2 regions of the Lysinibacillus sp. IITD104 genome follow, and region 1 is predicted to be linked to the other one. Evidence: a T-box and tRNA genes for the amino acid it is inferred to sense, from the RefSeq annotation. Region 1 holds a T-box; the other holds one or more tRNA genes.

Region 1 (10,239 bases):
CGTCAATTACGCACATCCAATCCGTCACCCTATATGTTCTATATGGATTATGGAGACTATGTTATTTTAGGAACATCCCCAGAAAGTCTTGTAAAAGTAAGAAATCGAAAAGTGACAACCAACCCAATAGCAGGGACAAAGCCACGTGGCACGACAACAGAACAGGATGAAGCAATCGCAAATGCCTTGTTAGAAGATAGCAAGGAAATAGCTGAGCACCGTATGTTAGTGGATTTAGGTCGTAATGATCTTGGACGTATTGCTAAAGTCGGTTCCGTCAAGCTAGTCAAATACATGAATATTGAGCGCTATAAATATGTGATGCATATGGTGTCTGAGGTTATTGCCGAATTACGAGATGACCTCCATGTACTGGATGTACTTCGCGCTTGTTTACCTGCTGGTACAGTATCAGGGGCACCTAAAATACGCGCCATGCAATTGATTAATGAATTAGAACCAGTAAAACGTGGGGTGTATGCGGGAGCAGTAGGTTATATTTCGACAACTGGTGATATGGACTTGGCCCTCGCGATTCGCACGATGCTCATCAAAGATCAAAAGGCACATGTGCAGGCAGGAGCAGGTATTGTTTACGATTCGATTCCATTGTCAGAATATGAAGAAACGCTGAATAAGGCCCGTGCCCTATTGGAGGTAAAAAAATGATTTTATTAATTGATAACTACGATTCTTTTACCTATAATTTATTTCAACAAATCAGTATGCTTGGAAAAAGCGTCAAGGTTGTGCGAAATGATGCCATTACTATAGAAGAAATTCAAAAATTATCGCCAGAAGCCATTATTTTATCACCAGGACCAGGAACGCCAGATGACGCAGGTATAACGATAGAGGTCATCAAGGAACTCTATCAAAAATTCCCTATTTTAGGTATTTGTCTTGGACATCAATCTATAGGGCAGGCTTTTGGCGCAAATATTGTGCAAGCCACAAACATTATGCATGGAAAGCTGTCCCCATTACAATATGAGAAAACTGGTTTATTTGCCCAATTAGATGGAGATATCGAGGTTATGCGGTATCATTCACTTATTATTGAAGAGCAAACATTACACAAGGATTTTAAGATACTTGCAACATCGGGTGATGACGGGGAGATTATGGCCATTCAACATAAAGATTATCCTCTCTATGGGCTGCAGTTTCACCCCGAATCAATCGGTACAAAAGAAGGCAGTAGTATGATGCAAGCCTTCCTAGAAAGTATAGCGTAATAAAAAAGCTGTCGCCTAATATAATGGGCGACAGCTTTGTAAGTTATTGTTTCTTGCCTGTAATTAAATTAGCTATTTCTTCTAAAGTCATGGAAGAATGGACCTCATAGGAGCCGATTTGTAAGCTTCTCGCATATTTAGGATTAGCGAGTAGTAACTCCATTTCCACACTATTGGTAATAATGCCACCGTCTTCAAGCTTTTGTGCCACACTATACGGTGTGATACCACTATAGATTTGCAGTGACATCGTTGTAACATTCGTATTCGTTTCTTCACCAGCTTGTTCAGTTGCATCTGTCGTAGAAGTTTTTTCAGTCGTATGTACTTGCTTTAATTGATCCTTTAACGAGGCAATTTCTTGATTGGCCTTCTTTAGCTTGTTTTGTAGTGCTTCTACCTGTTGTTGATTGGAAAATTCCTTGGTAGGAAGACCGATATTTACATCGAAGCGACTTGCGAGTGCGAGTAATGCCCCAACAAGAAAAATAGCTATGCCAAATGCACGAATGGCAGACTTATTCATCAATCAACGCCCCCCGTTTGCAATCACTTGCCGAACTTGCTCTTCTGTTAAATTTGAGCGTATGCTAATATCTGCTACAGAAAGACCCTGTTTATTTAATTCCAGTACCTGACTAATGATGATTTGATGAATCGGTTTTGCTGGTGCTGTTGTTTGTCCAACTTTTGAAGCCTGTGCAGCCTGTTGAACAGCCTGCATGACTTGGTGCACTTTAGGATCTTGACCTTTTGGAGGTATACTTGTTTTTGATTTCACTTGGAACTCGGGCTCTAGTAAAAGTTCTTCCTCGACAATCTTAAGGCGACGCTTTAAATTATTCGTTTCTTGGAAAATGGAGATAGATAATTCTTCGACATCTTGTTCGATTTTTTTCGAGCTATTTTTGAAAAAGAACGAAATAATAATCAGTAAAATGCCAATACTCATTAATACGATGGATAAATCCAATAGTTTCACCTCAATGTAGTATGTAATTATAAGATATTTTACCATATGCAAACTTAATATGAAATGAAGGTAGATTTTTTTTCAGTTTATGTTATAATAGGTTAGTCGTATAAATCATGCTCAAATTTAAATTCTTGATATAGAGTGGGAGGGTTAATGATGCGCGTAAATATTACTTTAGCTTGCACAGATTGCGGCGAACGTAACTACATTTCTAAAAAGAACAAGCGTAACAATCCAGAGCGTCTTGAACTTAAAAAATATTGCTCTCGCGAGAAGAAATACACTCTTCACCGTGAAACTAAGTAATCGCTCATTAAGCCAAAACCACAAGTGGTTTTGGCTTTCTACATTTTATGAAATCATTCGATGAAACGATTCCAAGAGGATATGAAGTTTTCCGATAGAGGAGGTAGCCTAAATGGATAAAACAACCTTACGAAACACGGTACGTCAAGCCCTTGCAACTATGACGGATGAAGACTATCATCATCAATCATTAGCTGTGTTAAAAAAGGTGCTACAGGAACCATATATAATAGAAGCAAAAACAATTGGCATGACTATTTCAAATATGCCAGAAGTCGACACAATTCTTTTAATTGAGGAATTATGGAAACTAGGTAAAAAGGTCGCAGTTCCTAAGTGTCACCCGAAAACAAGAGAAATGTCATTTTACGTCATTGAATCATTTTCACAGCTTGAAACTGTATATATGCATTTGCGTGAGCCCATTCCAGCAATATGTGAGTTTGTTGACGCAAATGAGATGGATATCATTGTTGTACCAGGCGTTGTTTTTGATCCATACGGTTATCGAATCGGCTATGGCGGTGGTTATTATGACCGCTATGTATTAAACTATAATAAGGGTAAGCTAATGTCGCTGCTCTTTGATGAGCAAATCATTGATTGTGTTCCTACTGAAGCACATGATTGCCCAGTAGATATCATGGTGACGCCCACAAAACGTATTGACTGTGTTGCACAACGAGGAGCGAATGAAAATGGATAAAATGCTAGATATTTATGAACTCTTGAAAACATATGGGACCTATATTTATACACGTGATCCAATTGGCGATTTGATGTTGATGGAGGATGAAATACGTGAGCTCTATAAAGCGAATGTACTAGATATAAAAGATTATCAAATGGCCTTGCTACTTATTCGACAAGAAACAACAAGACTTCGTATGGAAGAGCATAAAAAGTAATGTTTGAAATATAATGTAATTGGGTATTGTAAAATTAATGTAACATGTATGTAATATTCTGAAAAACAGTGGGTTTCCGCTGTTTTTATGTTTTTACGAAACTTTTTACAATGCAAAACGTATATATAGATATCTGGTGCATAGAAAGAGCAAAGAGAAAAAATTTTCCATAAGATATGTGTTGATTATCTGTTAAAAAAGGATTAATATATATTTTGTTTCCGTAACAAAATGTAAATAATTATTATTTTTTTGTAAGGAAGTAGGGAGGATGTTAGGAATGAAATCAATAAAGTGGCCTAAACATTCATTTATGATACTAGCAATTATAGCAACTTGGATCAAAACGGTCATTGTTTACCACACAAGCTTTGAAATGAAAATTGAAAATGCAATGCAACAGTTTATTTTATTTATTAATCCATTAAGCTTCTTGCTATTTACGTATGGTTTATCACTATTCTTTAAATCAGCAAAAGCTAGAAATCGTTATCTGATTACAGTCAGCGTTATTTTATCCATAGTTTTATACGGAAATGTAGCGTTCTATCGATTCTACAATGATTTTATTACGCTACCAGTATTATTCCAAACAAGTAACTTTAGTGACTTAGGAACATCAGTAGCAGCCATTGTTGAGCCTTGGGATGTATTATATTTCGTTGATGTCGTTATCTTAATCTTAGCGAATAAATTTTTACCGAGAATGAAAGATGCATTTAAAGTGAATATTGAATTCCGTCGTGCATTTTTTGTGCTTGCAATAGCAATGACATTCTTAAATTTAGGATTAGCAGAAACGGAGCGTCCACAATTACTAACACGTAGTTTTGACCGCGAATTATTAGTAAAAAACATTGGTACGTACAATTACCACTTGTATGACATTTATATTCAATCTAAATCATCTGCACAACGTGCGTTAGCCGATGGTAGTGAGCTAGTAGAAGTAAACAACTATATACGCTCTAATCAGGCTGCTGTGAATCCAGAGATGTTTGGCAAATATAAAGGTCGTAACCTAATTGTTGTGTCAATGGAGTCATTACAAAACTTTGTCATCAATAATGACATGAATGGTCATGAGATTACGCCATTCTTAAACTCTTTAACAAAAGATAAAGATACGTATTATTTCAGTAACTTCTATCACCAAACAGGTTTAGGAAAAACATCTGACTCTGAGTTTATTGTTGAAAACTCATTGTTTGGCTTAGGTCGAGGTGCTGTATTCTTCACGCATGGTGGAAATACGTATAATTCAATGGCTGAACGCCTTGGAGAAAATGGTTACTTTACAAATGTCATGCACCCTAATAATAAATCATTCTGGAATCGTGACATGATGTACCAATCGTTAAAAATTAATAAATTCTACGATATAGATTCATATACTGTGGAAGAGGGGCAAGCTGTAAACTGGGGAATGAAAGATGTTCCATTCTTAGAGCAATCAGCTGCTTTAATGAAAGATATGCCACAGCCATTCTACTCTAGACTTATTACATTAACGAACCATTATCCATTTACATTGGACCCAGAAGATATTATGATTCCTGAATATGATTCAAATTCAGGTACATTAAATCGTTACTTCCAAACAGTACGCTACATGGATGAAGCTTTAAAAGACTTCTTCCAACAGTTAAAAGATCAAGGTGTCTATGATAACTCTATTATCGTGATGTATGGGGATCACTATGGTATTTCTGAGAACCATAATAAAGCAATGGCACAATATTTAGGAAAAGATCAAATTACACCAATGGATAATGCAATGCTTCAAGAAGTACCTTTATTCATCCACATCCCAGGAGCTGGCGATGGAAAAGAAATGACTGAGATTTCAGGACAAATGGATTTACGTCCAACGATCTTACATCTTCTTGGCGTTGAAACGTCCAAAGATATGCAAATGGGTGCAGATTTATTCTCTCCAGAGCATGAGGACTTTGTAGTCTTCCGTGATGGACGCTTTATTACAGATAAATACGTCTATGCTGGTGAAGCTTGCTATGACAAAGCAACTGGCGAAGAAATAGATGTTGAGCCATGTCAGCCTTATGCTGATCGTGCCACTATGGAGCTAGAAAACTCCGATGCCATCATCAATGGAGACTTACTTCGCTTCTATGACGAAAAAACAGGTAATTTAAAGCAGGATTCAGTAAAATAATCAAAGAGAGATCTCGTGTAGAGATCTCTCTTTTTATATTGCAGATAAAAAGGAATTAGTCACATGCAACCATTTATAAAATTTATTTGTGAATCTTATGCTTAAGAAAACACCCTTCACAATGTTACTACGCTAGGCAAGTGAAAACACTTTATTGACCTTTCTCTATTGACAAAGAAAAAGAGATGATTATAATAAGTGTAAATATCTGCATAACGAAGATTTGTTTTTCGCATTTCGGAGTATAAGAGTGAAAGGCATCGAAAAGAACGAGTAACTTTAATGGAACTGACAGAGAGTAGCCGGTTGTTGAGAGGCGAAAGGGATATTAAAGTGAATACATCTTGGAGCTGCGTACCGAAACTTAAGTAGGCTACGACGGGGTTGCATCCGTAATCATTGCAGAAGTATCGCTACGGCTGTACTTGTTGAGGAGGGCTATGTGAATAGCTCTCGAAAAAAGGTGGTAACACGTTTATCTACGTCCTTTAGGAATTTCCTAAAGGCGTTTTTTTTATGCCTTTTAAGCAGTGGATTTAGATAAAAGTTAGTAAAGCCTTGTCAACAGTCAGTACCTCATGAACTCTTATAGAGCTTGCAATATTAATATTTAATATTACAAGGAGATGTTTCGTATGTTTTTAACACCAAAGGAGCAAATAGCAATTATCAAGAAAGGCGCTAGCAAGATCGTAGATGAGCAGGATTTACTTGGAAAATTAGAGCGATCGTATAAGGAACAGCTGCCTTTAACGATTAAGCTAGGGCTCGATCCGTCCGCACCAGATATTCATTTAGGTCATGCTGTTGTTCTACGAAAAATCAAGCAAATGCAAGATTTAGGCCATCAAGCAGTTATTGTGATCGGTGATTTTACAGGACGAATTGGCGATCCTACAGGTAAAGCAAAGGGGCGAACAGCCTTAAACGACGATACAGTAAAGAAAAACGCCCAAACATATTGTGAGCAAATTTTTAAAGTGTTAGATATAAACAAGACAACGGTTCGTTTTAATAGTGAATGGTTAGCAAAACTGTCCTTTGAAGAAGTCATCAAGCTAGCAGCCACAACATCTGTTGCTCGACTTTTAGAGCGCGAGGATTTTCAGAAACGTTACCAACAGCACATACCAATTGGCATACATGAGTTTTTCTACCCACTTATGCAAGCGTATGATTCGGTAGAGCTTGAGGCAGATATAGAGTTAGGTGGAACGGATCAGACGTTCAATATTCTAATGGGGCGCACCTTACAAAAGCATCGAGGATTAGAAAAACAAATTGCTATTTTTATGCCCCTACTAGAGGGATTAGATGGCATTGAAAAAATGAGTAAGAGCTTAGGTAATTATATTGGTATCAATGAAGCACCTGAGATTATGTTTAAAAAAGTGATGGAAATACCAGATACTTTAATTATCAAATATTTCGAATTAGCAACAGATGAGCATCCACTAAAAGTGCAGGCTATTAAAGAGAGACTACAAAGGGGAGAGAATCCCCGCGATTTGAAATTTCTATTAGCAGAAATTATAACGACTTTATATCATGGACCTACAGCAATGGAGGAAGCAAGAGCTTATTTTGAAGCAGCATTTCAAAGAAAGGAAATACCCAAAAACATTCCCATACTGCTCTTAGAAATTGATAAGGAAAGAATAATGGATATCATTCCACAACTAGTGGAAATAGGTTTTATTCATAGTAAGAGTGAGTTTTTGCGGTTAATCAAGCAAAATGGAGTCTCCTTGAATGGAGAAAAGATAGCGATGGATGATTTATCACAAGTATTAATGAATAATGATGTCCTACAATTGGGCAAGAAACGATTTCTTCAACTCAATAAGTAATAACAAACAAAAAAAGAGCAATCTCCGAGGAGACTGCTCTTTTTTTGTCTGAATTTTAGTGTAATTTTGGTGGGTAACCGCTGTGAACAATCGTCATGATGACGAACCATCCGAATACAGCAGCACTTAATAAGTTGAAAACAACGCTTAATAGGTTCTTTTCTTTAATTGCTTGGAATGTACCAACTACAGCTAAAATCGCTACTAGACCAAAAATAACCATTAATAAGTTCATTAAAAATAGACACTCCTTTCGACATCAGAAAATGAATGTCGCAAACAATATTCCTCCTTAATTGTAAACGTTCTACTTGTTTTTGTCGAGGACTAAAATACTGCAAACTATGAACATTTATCGTCAAATTGTGGCAAAGTCTGTATAATAGGAAGTTGAGGTGATAACTATGATGAACGTACGAAGTTATTCTCTTGGTCCCGTCCAAACGAATTGCTATATCGTATCGAATAAAGAAAAAGAATGTATCGTATTTGATCCAGGCGAGGAAGCGGAGCGTCTCATTAAAACAATCCGTAGCAACGGCTTAAAACCTCTTGCTATCTTTTTAACACATGCCCATTTTGATCATATAGGGGCAGTGGATGCAGTGCGTGAGGTATTTGATGTGCCTGTATGGATTCATGAAAAGGAAGTTAGTTGGCTAGCGGATCCAACGAAGAATGGCTCTAGTAAATATGCTGCATTACCAGATTATAGGGTAGCTGCACCAGCACAAGACACAATCATCAAAAAAGAACAGCAATTTGAAATGAGTAATTTTGTTTTTCAAGCCGTTTTTACACCAGGGCATTCACCTGGGAGTATTTCCTATATCTTTGAAAAGGACGGTTTTGCCATCGTTGGAGACACATTATTTGAACAGGGTGTAGGACGTACAGATCTATTAGGTGGATCAACCAAAATCTTATTGGAATCTATCCATAATAAACTGTTGACATTACCTGAGGATACTATTATTTATCCTGGACACGGTAATTATACTACTGTAGGCGCAGAAATGGAGACAAATCCTTTTTTAAATGGATTTTAAAATTTGACTAATAAACTGTTTTAGCACATAAAAAAGCGTATCTCACCGAAAGTGAGATACGCGATTTTGTTTGTATTAATGACCGCCACCAGGTACGTGAATGAATGTTGTATAGTACGTGAAGCCAGCGAAGAATACAGTTAAATATGCTCCGAAAATGTACATGTACATACGTTCTGAAAGGTTTAAGAAGCCTAATAATAAGAATAAACCTGTATTACCTAAGAATAATAGCGATACCTCGTTCATACCTCCAAGGTAGAACATAACGGCAAAAATACCTGTCCAGAATGCCATAACTTTATACATATTATCCATGAAATTTCCCCTCCTTTTGCCCACGACACAATAATCTCTTACTCATTATAAATGATATGAAAGGTGTCTGTAAACTGGAACTTCTCCATGTTTGTGACAAACAAATGGATTTTTAATCTAGCTATCGATTTCTGTCACGTTTATTTCATATTTACATAAATCGCAATTATGTATCATACTTTCCATTTGCACAAATTCATTGTTCGTAAACAATGCATCTAATTGCCCTTTTAAATAGGATTCATGTAATGAACAAACAATTTCAGAATAGGATGTCAGTTGCTCCTGGAATGGACAATTGAAAATGGAGAAGATTACTTTTTTTCCATGCTCAGTTTGTTGAATTTGTGGAATATAGCCAATTAATGCGGCATTGTCCGTTAATAGCTGAAGTTTTTCATCGAAGGAAAGAGAATTACTTAATGTCAATTCAGCACTCATATAATTTTTCATTTGCTGGTAGCCGTCTTGGTAGCTAATTTCCTGGCACTTTGTTAATGCAGATGGACCAAAGTCTTCAATTAATTGAATCGTCCATTTTAATAAACGATCTTCCTCACGTCTTGGAAAAGTGAGAGATACACCCTTTTCTGAAGCTTTATAAACACGTCCAGGTCTGCCACCTTTACCTGTTTTTACATAGTCAGCTGTAATAATGTTTATTTCTGAAAGCTTCGTTAAATGAAGTCGAGCAACGTTTGGATGGATACCGAATTTATCAGCAATATGTTGCACAGTAACTGTTTTTTTCTCTTGCAATATGTACTCATAAATAGAGTATCTTGTTTCATCGGCTAGTGTACTAGTAATTTTTAATGGATGGATCATGAGCTTCACCTCTTTAAATTATTATAAAAATTATGTTCGTCTACCAAGTGTTAGGAAAATAATCATGTTGATACTATTATATTGTATTATTGAAAAAGATACAGTTCATTTCGGCATAAATATTAATTTTTTCATGTATTTATATTCTTTTTTAGTGGAAAATTGCACTTTATCCACATTTTTATAGCAAAAAACATTATTGGTGGAAAATTATCTTATAAATTTTTATTTTCTGAAAAGGGCTTTTCTCGTGGCGAGTTCCTCCTTATACTAGGAAATAACGAATAGAGCGGTCCTATTCGAATGAACTAAAAGAGAGGTGCATATATGCAGAGTTTTGAAACAGTTGTCGAACAAAAATGTGAGCAACTTTTACTAAAGGCCTATCATTTTGGAGCATCCGATTTATTGCTGGTTCCAGGAAACATAAAGTATCGGATCTATTTTCGGAAATATGATAAACTTCTCCACGCGGGTGAGCTACAAAATGAACTTGCAGAAAGAATGATCTCTTATTATAAATTTCTTGCTCAATTAGATATTAGTGAGCGTCGTAAACCTCAAAGCGGCGCGTTTCAAAAAGCAATGGA
Region 2 (10,239 bases), 1.5 Mb from region 1:
ATTTTTGACCACCTTCGAAATAGTCACTTACAGATCCTAAATCTGCTCCTATAGGACGTGGTAATGTATCCTCTTGTGCATCAATTAACGCTTCAATTTCCGCTTCCTGTGCATCTGTTAGCTTAAAGCCATCAGGACCGAAAAATTTAATACCGTTATCTGCAACTGGGTTATGTGAAGCTGAAATCATGACGCCTGCATCTGCGCTCATAATTCGAGTAAGGTATGCCACACCTGGTGTTGAAATAATACCAAGTCGCATTACCTCTACCCCAATTGATAAAAGACCAGCCACAAGTGCACCTTCAAGCATCTCACCTGAAATACGTGTGTCACGACCAATTAAAACCTTTGGACGGTCAGTTGCATCTTTGGTTAAAACATAGCCGCCTATACGACCAAGTTTAAATGCAAATTCTGGTGTTAATTCACTATTCGCGACGCCACGGACGCCATCTGTTCCAAAATATTTACCCATTCTACTTATTCTCTCCTTCAATGCAAGACAGTGCCTAGTGAGTTTCTATCAAGCATTAGACACTTGTCCGCTTACTTTTGGAAAAGTCTGCTTTTGTTCATTCGTTGGTAATTATTAATTTTCCACTCTGCCAGTTTGATTGATGAAACCTGAATCACAAACCTGATTGGATTTTTGATTTAGAATCAAAATAAAATTATAGTCACATATTGTTTAAGAATCAATATCTTCCGATTCCTCGGTTGACGTATTTTTATCAGTTGTAGTGTTCTCATCTGTCACATTAGGTTCTTCCGTTGGAGGTGGCGTTTCCTCTGTAGAAGCTGGTGTTTTCTGCTGTTCTTCTTTCTCAATCTTTGTAATATCCGCCTTCACTTTTATTTTCTTGTCAGATATTTTTGTCACACCATCTGGTAATTTTACATCAAATTCATAAGTTTTGGACTCAGTAATTTTTGACAGATCAACTGTTATTGGAATGGATGTTAAACTATCAATAATTGATTTTCTACCATACACTTTGACCATTTTTGGTGTAAATGTTAATGAATTAATGGTAATGTCTTCCGCTGCTTGCCCTGTTTCCTTAAGGACAACTGGGATCTCTCGACTATACTCCGCTATATCTACTTGAACCTTCACAATTTCAGGTTCAATAGTCACGTCTAACTTATTTAAATCTCGATCTAATACTTTTACAGCGGCTTCCTGAGAGAACGATTCCTTCAAGCCTTGCTCTCCTGTAACAGTTGCTTTTACATAACTAATGCTTTCAATAGCACTTTTTGCACCCGTTACATAAACAGTTGGCGGATTGGCCGTCATTTCTTTTAAGATAAAACCTTCTTCGATTAAACGTTTGTTCATTTCAGGGTCTACTCGAAACTCCTGTGTGACCTTTTCCTCAATATTTACATGAACAGTTGCAGGGTCTAATGTCACTTTTAACTTTTCTGAAATATTTTCGTATTGCAGTTTTACATCATGCTCTCCAAGTAATAAGTTGCTTAAATCGGCAAATATAGAAAAATCCTTAGCTCCCTTTGCTTTTAAAACCAATGCCATCGGACCTTCTATCGTTACATCTACGGTTTCAGGTAAACCTGTCACAATAAGATTCTCATTATCGTAATAAACATCTACTGGAACATCGCGAATAACATCCGTTTGTTCATTTGAGGTAGCTTTATTTAATGGTGACAACTCGGTACGCACTGAGAAAAAAAGCAAAAATGCTAAAAATAGCGCGATGATTCTTAATACCCAAGGGCTATCCATCATTTTATCCATTCTTTTTCCCCCTCCAAGTCAACTTAGAGGATGCATTTGATTCTTGTGCTGATCCGAACCACATTTTTCGTAATAATGTTTCGAACTCCTCTAGAGAAAGATTTCGATGGAGATTACCATTTAATGTTATACTGATTGCACCTGTTTCTTCTGACACAACAATTGTAATAGCATCTGTAACTTCACTTAAGCCGAGAGCAGCACGGTGGCGTGTCCCTAACTCTTTTGAAATAAATGGGCTTTCAGATAAAGGTAAATAACAAGCTGCTGCTGTCACTTTATCTTTTTGCATAATAACCGCCCCATCATGTAGCGGCGTATTTGGTATAAAGATATTTATCAGTAATTCTGATGAAATTTCAGCATTTAGCCCTATACCTGTTTCGATATATTCATTAAGACCTGTTTCTTTTTCAATAGAAATTAACGCACCTATTCGACGTTTAGCCATATAACTTACAGACTTCTTCATTGCCTCAATAAGTCTTGTTTGTTCTTCTTCCTCTTGACTAGATGAGCGTTGGAATAGCTTTCCTCGCCCAATTTGTTCTAAACCACGTCTGATTTCGGGTTGGAAAATGATAATAATCGCTAGGAAACCAAACTCAATAACTTGTTGTAGCATCCAGCCAAGTGTTTGTAACCCTAAAAGGTCTGTTGCAATTCGTGCAATAATAATGACGAATATTCCCTTAAGTAATTGGACAGCCTTCGTACCTTTAATGAGGGTTAAGACTTTATAAACAACGTACCAAACGAGCAGTACATCAATGAAGTTAATAACAATATTCACAGGCGTTAAATCCGTGAAATGTTCGATAATTTGCACGTGGCATCCCCCACTTTTCATTACGAATCCATACACATTCAAGTATATCACATTCTTAACAAATGTAACTTTTTTCAAATAAAAAGTCTACTCAGAAGAGTAGACCTTTCAGCCTCTCACGTGCACTATTTTTTAGGACGTATAGAGTGTTATTTAGTTTCTTCTTTTTCCTCAAATGTCATGGCAGTCTTAACAGAATTTTTAATCGTATACCATAACCATTCAAATACTTCGTCTATTTCTTCGATTCTCCCTGAAACTACCGCTGAAGATGCCATATATTGCCCGTTAATTACTGTGACGTTGCCATCAACTTCACCTTCAACAATCAAATCGCCATTTTTTACAACAATATCGCCTTTCACCACTTCCCCTTCAGGGACAATCACTGTTTGACCTTCAACAACTAAATTAGGTTGCTTGGTCACTGAGAAATGCTGGTCATCCATGAAGCTACCCAATAATGTAGCACTCATGAATAAGCAAAATACTGCTGCTGCCACAAAGAACGGATGCCGGCGAATCCATTTTTGTATACCTACTCGACTTTTTGGTTTTGGTAAACGAGCCATCACTGCTGCTTCAAAATCCGGAGGCGCTGTAATATGGGAAGCACTCTTCACAAAGGCGATTGTTTCACTCAATTCTTGCATCAACTGTTTACAATCATTACATGTATGCAAGTGTTGTTTCAACTCTTGCTCATGCTCACGACTAATGTCACCGTCTAAATAATCATGCATATAGTCTATAATATGCTCTGGACAAGTATTCATGACGCTCCCCCTCCTACAGATTGTTTAATTGCTTACGTAATGCCTCACGTCCGCGGTGAATCCTCGTTTTCACCGTTCCAAGCGGCATATCTAAAATCTCGCTAATCTCTTGTAACGATAACTCTTCTATATATTTCAATACTATAACCGAACGGTATTTATCCGGCAATCGTCCAATTTCATATTGAATGCGATCTTGCAGCTCCATTTGTTCTAACTGCTCCTCTGGTAGCTGGTCGTCTGCTGCGATTTGCGAATACATATCAAGCCCTTCTGTACCAGCTACTTCTGCATCTAAATAATAATCCGGTTTCTTTTTTCGAATACGGTCAATGCAGAGGTTTGTCGCTATGCGATAAAGCCACGTCGAAAACTTTCTTTTCTGATCAAATGTATGCAAGTTCATATAAGCACGCACAAAAGCCTCTTGAGCAATATCTTCAGACTCTTGTTTGTTGCCTAACATTCGATAGCATACTTGGTACAGTTTGTGCTGATAGAGACTCACAATATCGGCAAATGCGTTTTGATCGCCTTTAAGCACTTGTTTTATTCTCTTATTTACTAACGCATCCATTGTGTTGACTTCTCCACCTTTACAACTGTCTTATACTATACGAAGCACCGATAAGAAAAGTTTCGTTTTAATTCAATTATAGCAAAAGATTTTTATGCAATGTGGCAACAGGCAATTTTTTGTCAAATTTTCTTTAAACTAGTGTTTCGCCAAATAAAGATCCCATTAATGCAACAGCCACATTTGCTGTTGTATTCTTTTCATCTAATATAGGATTTACCTCTACAAACTCTGCTGAAGTTACCATGCCTGATTCTTGTAACATTTCCATTGCTAAATGGCTTTCTCGATAAGTAATTCCGCCTGGGACTGGTGTACCCACACCTGGCGTATAAAGTGGATCTAGTCCGTCTAAATCAAGCGATAAATGTAAGCCATCAACATTTCGTTCCTTTAAATAAGCAAGTGCATCTTCCATCACACGTGTCATGCCAAGTCGGTCAATTTCATGCATTGTATATACTTTAATTCCTTGTTGACGAATCAATTCACGCTCTCCTGGGTCTACTGAACGAGCTCCAATAATTATAACGTTTTCTGGCTTAATTTTTGGAGCATAGTTACGAATTTGCACTAAACGCTCATGTCCTAGCCCAATACTAACTGCTAACGGCATCCCATGTATATTGCCTGAAGGTGTTGTTTCAGGTGTATTTAAATCTGCATGAGCGTCATACCAGATAACACCAAGATTTTTGTAATGCTCGCCTAATCCTGCTAATGTTCCAATAGCAATACTATGATCTCCACCAAATACTAGTGGGAATTTTTTTTGTTCCACTACTTCATGTACACTATTGGCTAATGCAGTGCTAACTTCTACAACTTCCTCTAAATTTAGTAATTTTTCATCCACAGCTCCGTCTGCAAGCTTTTGACTAACACGAATATCCCCTTGATCCTGTACATCGTGTCCGATAGCCTCTAAACGTTCAACAACACCTGCATATCGAATAGCACTTGGTCCCATATCTACACCACGACGTGTTTGTCCGTAATCTGTTGGTACTCCAATAATAGAAATATTAAGTTTATTCATGTTTTTATACCCCCTAAAAGTTATAAGACTATTGTAAAGCCTATATACCACTTGGCTCAACTCGACAAAAAATCGCATATTTATTCATTTATAAATAACATAAAAAAATCTCCTACTGTTTTCAGCAAGAGATTAGTTATCTGTAGTTAATATAACACTTTTGAATAATTTTATTCTAGAAAAGTGAGCCATGAAGGACTCGAACCTTCGACCCTCTGATTAAAAGTCAGATGCTCTACCAACTGAGCTAATGGCTCATAAAAGAAAAAATGGCTGGGGTACTAGGATTCGAACCTAGGCATGACGGAATCAAAATCCGTTGCCTTACCGCTTGGCTATACCCCAATCATTTATAAAACTGGTGGAGGGGGACGGATTCGAACCGCCGAACCCTAAGGAGCGGATTTACAGTCCGCCGCGTTTAGCCACTTCGCTACCCCTCCGAAATAACACAATAAGAATGGTGGAGGATGACGGGCTCGAACCGCCGACCCTCTGCTTGTAAGGCAGATGCTCTCCCAGCTGAGCTAATCCTCCATAGAAACAGGTGTTATATCACAGTTTATTTTCTTTATAAAGCCTATGTTTTAAATGGTGACCCCTACGGGATTCGAACCCGTGTTACCGCCGTGAAAGGGCGGTGTCTTAACCACTTGACCAAGGGGCCAATATTACGTCTCAAACAAGACAAGAATTATAATAACATTTTTAATTAATAATTGCAATGCTTTTTTAAAAATTTTTTTATGTATTATAGTACTTAAAAAAAGGGCAAAAAAATGGCTCCGAAGGCAGGACTCGAACCTGCGACAACCTGATTAACAGTCAGGTGCTACTACCAACTGAGCTACTTCGGAACGATACTATTCACTTTGGTTTTAGACAACCTCTTAAGTACATTTATTATTATAGCAAGCATTATAAATAATGCAACACATTTTATGAAAATTTTTATATTTTTTTGTCGAAGTATGCTTCTATATTCGTCTCACAGCATAATAGTTCTCTATTAACTCTAATATTTCTATTTAACGTACTAAATATTCTTGCTGTATATTATTTCAATTGTTAAAATAAAAATAGTTTTACGAATTTTCTATCAAATTTTCTGGGGGAGGATGTTCAAGATGGTATCAAATGATTTAATTGCACCTGAATTTTATAACATCACAGAGGAATTAGAAAAATTTTCGCAAGATAGTGATCGCCAAGCAATACGTTGGTTAAATACCCAACAAGAGAGACGTACAGTTTCTTATGTGGAACTTAATCAAAAAATGAATCAATACGCAAATGCTTTTACGGAGAAGGGGCTTCAAAAGGGTGATCGTGTATTAGTTATTATTCCTCGACTTCCAGAAGCCTATTTCGTTTTTTTAGGCTGCTTAAAGGCTGGCATCGTACCTATTTCATGTTCAGAGATGCTACGTGCAAGCGATTTAGAATATCGTATGGAGCATTCTTCTGCTAGTGCAGTGATTGCCTATGAGGCTTTTACTAGTGAAATTGATCAAATTACTTCTTCTGTAGACGCATTGAAAAATAAACTAGTGATCGGTGCTGCGAAAGGAGATTGGACTTCACTAGATGAATTGGCAAACAAGCAACCAGTTACATTTACAGCTGTAGCTACTACACGTGATGACATGGCATTCCTATCTTATACATCTGGTACCACTGGCAAACCTAAAGGTGTTGTTCATTCACATGGCTGGGGTTATGCGCATATTAGAACTGCAGCTTCAAAATGGCTTTGTGTACGTGAAGGAGACCTTGTGTGGGCAACAGCTGCTCCAGGTTGGCAAAAGTGGATATGGAGTCCTTTTTTATCAACAATCATGCTCGGTGCTACCGCATTTGTCTATCATGGTGGATTCGATGCAAAAACCTACCTTCAATTAATGCAGGATGAAAAAGTTAATGTTCTATGTTGTACACCGACTGAATACCGTATTATGGCGAAAATTGATAATTTACAAGATTATAATCTATCATCTTTACGTAGTGCTGTTTCTGCTGGTGAACCTTTAAATCGCCCAGTTATTGAAACGTTTATGAATCATTTTGGACTAAAAGTACGTGACGGCTATGGACAAACAGAAAACACATTATTAATTGGTACACTAGAAAACACAGAATTACGCCCTGGATCTATGGGTGTTCCAACTCCAGGTAATATTGTACGTATTATCGACAATGAAGGAAACGAAGCACCGATTGGCGAAGTTGGTGATATTGCTGTTCACAAATCTTCACCAGCTTTATTTAAAGAATATTATAAAGAACCCGAGCGCACACAAGCTGCATTCCGGGGGGATTGGTATATTACAGGTGATCAAGCAAAATGTGATGAAGACGGTTACTTTTGGTTTGAAGGCCGTGGGGATGACATAATTATTTCATCTGGTTATACGATCGGACCATTTGAAGTTGAAGATGCATTAAACAAACATGAAGCTGTACAAGAGTGTGCAGTTGTAGCTGCGCCAGATGAAATCAGAGGACATATCGTAAAGGCATTTGTGATCTTACGAGAAGGCTTCAAAGAGCGTGATGAAGATGAGTTAACAAAGGAGTTACAAGAGCATGTTAAAGCGTTAACAGCCCCTTATAAATATCCTCGTAGCATTGTCTTTATTGATGAGTTACCAAAAACAACATCAGGGAAAATTCGTCGTATTGAACTACGAGCTACTACAGTTCATACACATTAAGTATTAAAATAAGAAGGCATCCTCAACGGATGCCTTCTTATTTATGCGTTTATAAATAAAGAATCCGTTCAAATAAAAAAAGCCACTACTGAGTGTATCAGTAGCGACTTTTTGCGCCTAGCGACGTCCTACTCTCACAGGGGGAAGCCCCCAACTACCATCGGCGCTAAAGAGCTTAACTTCCGTGTTCGGTATGGGAACGGGTGTGACCTCTTTGCCATCATCACTAGACTTTGTATTTAATTGAAAGATTTATTCTTTCAAAACTGGATAAACGGTGCATTGAATGTTTCAAACGTTGTTAGCTACTAAAAACTTTATTGATTACGTTTTGCTTGTTCAGTTTTCAAGGTTCATGTTTCTTTATTTCGTTGTCACCTCTTGGCGACTTATACATAATAACATCGATTATTCATGAAAGTCAACACTAAATCATAAGTTTTTTTAAGGAGATTCATTTTTTATTTTATATTTTAGAAACGAGGTTATCATTATGGTCCGTAAAACGTTGATTTCACTGCTTTTAATCGTAACGCTCTTTGCCTTTCTAAAGCCTATAAATTCAACGATGATTTCTGTATTCAATATTGCGAATGCACCAGTAGTGGTCACGAAAGGACATTATGGCATATCTCTGATTGTAGAGATTTCTTTCTCTGATGACTCTCTATTAGAATGGCTACAAACGGTGAAGGAGCCTTACCCACTTCTACTTTTAGATGCCGACTGGATTAAACGGTCACCCGATCATTTAAAAATTATCCAACAGCGAAAATTGCCTACAGGATTACTTGGGCCGGATGATTCAGTAGAAGAACCCGTTGATATTGCGCTCATCCAAAAGGATATTGATACTTACGAAAAATATTTAAAAGAAAAACCTTTATGGTTTGCTACCCGAAATCATCAATATTCACAGGATATACAGAAAGCTTTATTCCAACAACAAATGAATTTACTATCTCCTTCTCTTATTTGGCAAGGTGATAAAACTCCGAAATTACAAAAAGGGGATTTTGTCTTTTTCCCACTACACCAAAAAAATCAAATATCCTTTAAAGAGCTTAACACACTAATACAACAACATAAGTTTATGTCGATTGAAGAAAATATATTTGGTTATAAAGTTCAAACTAAAAAAGCCCCATAAAAAAATTGCCTCCACTAGAGTGGGGCAATTTTTTCCTTATGCGTTTTTAGCCTGTTCACGACGAGCTTTACGGCGTGCTTCTAATTTTTGACGATCCTCATCGGATTTTGCATTATATTTAGGTAATACTAATAATTGATACGCATTAACCGCCAATAATGGGAATAATAAAAGCGCAACATACTCATTAATATTTTCATCTCGACCCATCAATGCAATTGTCCATTCCAACGTTGTAATGACAATCATAAAGAATAGTGCAGAAATCATTACATGTTTTTTCCCTGTTAATTTCACTTTTTGAACAGCTGTAGCTATGGCCCCAAAGATGAGCACAATTAATAGTCCTACATAGAACAACCAGCTTTGCCCATCCTTAACTCCAGGAATAAAGCGGAAGAAAATAATATCGAAAATCGTAATGGCAATTAATAATAGTTGTACCCAATTCCATAATGTCAGTGTTCTAAAAATATTAACACCTACCTGATGAAGTGTTAAATAAGCGAAAAAGCCAGCTTGTGCAATAACACTCATTGTAAACCCTAAGAAAACCATCCATAAAAGTCCTGCGAAAAACTCACCCCATTGACCGTTTGCTATGTATGGTTGGAAGAATTCCCAGCGAATAAATAAACTAAAAACTCCGTTGACTGCACCACCAACGAGCATTGCAAAGAAGAAAAACTTTGCCCAATTTCGTATCGTCACAACTAAAAGTCCCCCAATTTCTCAATATATCTGTCCTTATTTTATCAATGCCTTGTTAAAAAAGCTATTTCTCATCCTAACCAATACATAAAGTCCTCAGAAATGTGAACAATAATTGAAAGAGTCTCTCTAGAGAAAGGACTGATTGCCGATGCGAAAATTCACCTTATTACTGATTCTAATGCTTTTTCTTTCTGCCTGTTCACAAGATAAAACCTCTACCATGTCCTATGATGAAATAAAAAAAATCATGATTGACTCTTTGCAAACAGAGGATGGTAAAAAGGCATTGCGACAGCTTTTGGAGGAGCCAAGTTTCCGTGAGCTCTTGATTTTAGAGCATGATGAAGTGAAAAAGGCTACCGAGGAAACTTTACTTTCCAAGGAAGCAGAAGACTTTTGGAAAAAAACCTTTGAAGATCCAAAGTTTAAAGAAACTGTTGCGAAAAGTATGCAAAAACAGCAACAGGATATTATGAAGAACTTAATAAAAGATCCGACTTTCCAAAAGGATATGGAGGCATTTTTCGGGCAGCCCGATATGCAAAAGCAGTTGGAGACTATCCTTAAATCTTCCAATATGCGCAAGCAAATGGAGGAAGTCGTAAAGGAAACAATCGAAAGCCCTTTAATGCAATCTAAATGGCAGGAACTTATTAAAAAGAGTGGCGAAAC

What was found. A T-box is a leader RNA that pairs with one kind of tRNA and senses whether it is charged. The one in region 1 lies ahead of tyrS (tyrosine--tRNA ligase), so its partner is inferred to be a tRNA-Tyr.
Region 2: it has a tRNA-Tyr gene. The T-box ahead of tyrS (tyrosine--tRNA ligase) is inferred to sense a tRNA for this amino acid. The anticodon was not compared.

What each region holds. Positions count from the first base shown of each region.
Region 1 is NZ_JBAHYH020000001.1:1,676,576-1,686,814, forward strand. It holds gene trpE (anthranilate synthase component I) at 1-669, shown strand, start outside; gene V1L66_RS08450 (aminodeoxychorismate/anthranilate synthase component II) at 666-1,238, shown strand; gene V1L66_RS08455 (hypothetical protein) at 1,282-1,764, opposite strand; gene V1L66_RS08460 (hypothetical protein) at 1,768-2,220, opposite strand; gene rpmG (50S ribosomal protein L33) at 2,371-2,520, shown strand; gene V1L66_RS08470 (5-formyltetrahydrofolate cyclo-ligase) at 2,633-3,226, shown strand; gene V1L66_RS08475 (YqgQ family protein) at 3,219-3,428, shown strand; gene V1L66_RS08480 (LTA synthase family protein) at 3,709-5,604, shown strand; T-box leader at 5,856-6,096, shown strand; gene tyrS (tyrosine--tRNA ligase) at 6,240-7,454, shown strand; gene V1L66_RS08490 (DUF2759 domain-containing protein) at 7,510-7,689, opposite strand; gene V1L66_RS08495 (MBL fold metallo-hydrolase) at 7,859-8,503, shown strand; gene V1L66_RS08500 (DUF2626 family protein) at 8,579-8,821, opposite strand; gene V1L66_RS08505 (metalloregulator ArsR/SmtB family transcription factor) at 8,939-9,649, opposite strand; gene comGA (competence type IV pilus ATPase ComGA) at 9,977-10,239, shown strand, end outside.
Region 2 is NZ_JBAHYH020000001.1:219,194-229,432, reverse strand. It holds gene glmM (phosphoglucosamine mutase) at 1-478, opposite strand, end outside; gene V1L66_RS01210 (YbbR-like domain-containing protein) at 692-1,768, opposite strand; gene cdaA (diadenylate cyclase CdaA) at 1,761-2,597, opposite strand; gene V1L66_RS01200 (anti-sigma factor) at 2,747-3,373, opposite strand; gene sigW (RNA polymerase sigma factor SigW) at 3,387-3,950, opposite strand; gene rocF (arginase) at 4,084-4,989, opposite strand; tRNA gene V1L66_RS01185 (tRNA-Lys) at 5,174-5,246, opposite strand; tRNA gene V1L66_RS01180 (tRNA-Gln) at 5,260-5,334, opposite strand; tRNA gene V1L66_RS01175 (tRNA-Tyr) at 5,349-5,432, opposite strand; tRNA gene V1L66_RS01170 (tRNA-Val) at 5,451-5,526, opposite strand; tRNA gene V1L66_RS01165 (tRNA-Glu) at 5,582-5,656, opposite strand; tRNA gene V1L66_RS01160 (tRNA-Asn) at 5,770-5,846, opposite strand; gene mbcS (acyl-CoA synthetase MbcS) at 6,117-7,703, shown strand; rRNA gene rrf (5S ribosomal RNA) at 7,819-7,934, opposite strand; gene V1L66_RS01145 (hypothetical protein) at 8,197-8,853, shown strand; gene V1L66_RS01140 (KinB-signaling pathway activation protein) at 8,890-9,564, opposite strand; gene gerD (spore germination lipoprotein GerD) at 9,716-10,239, shown strand, end outside.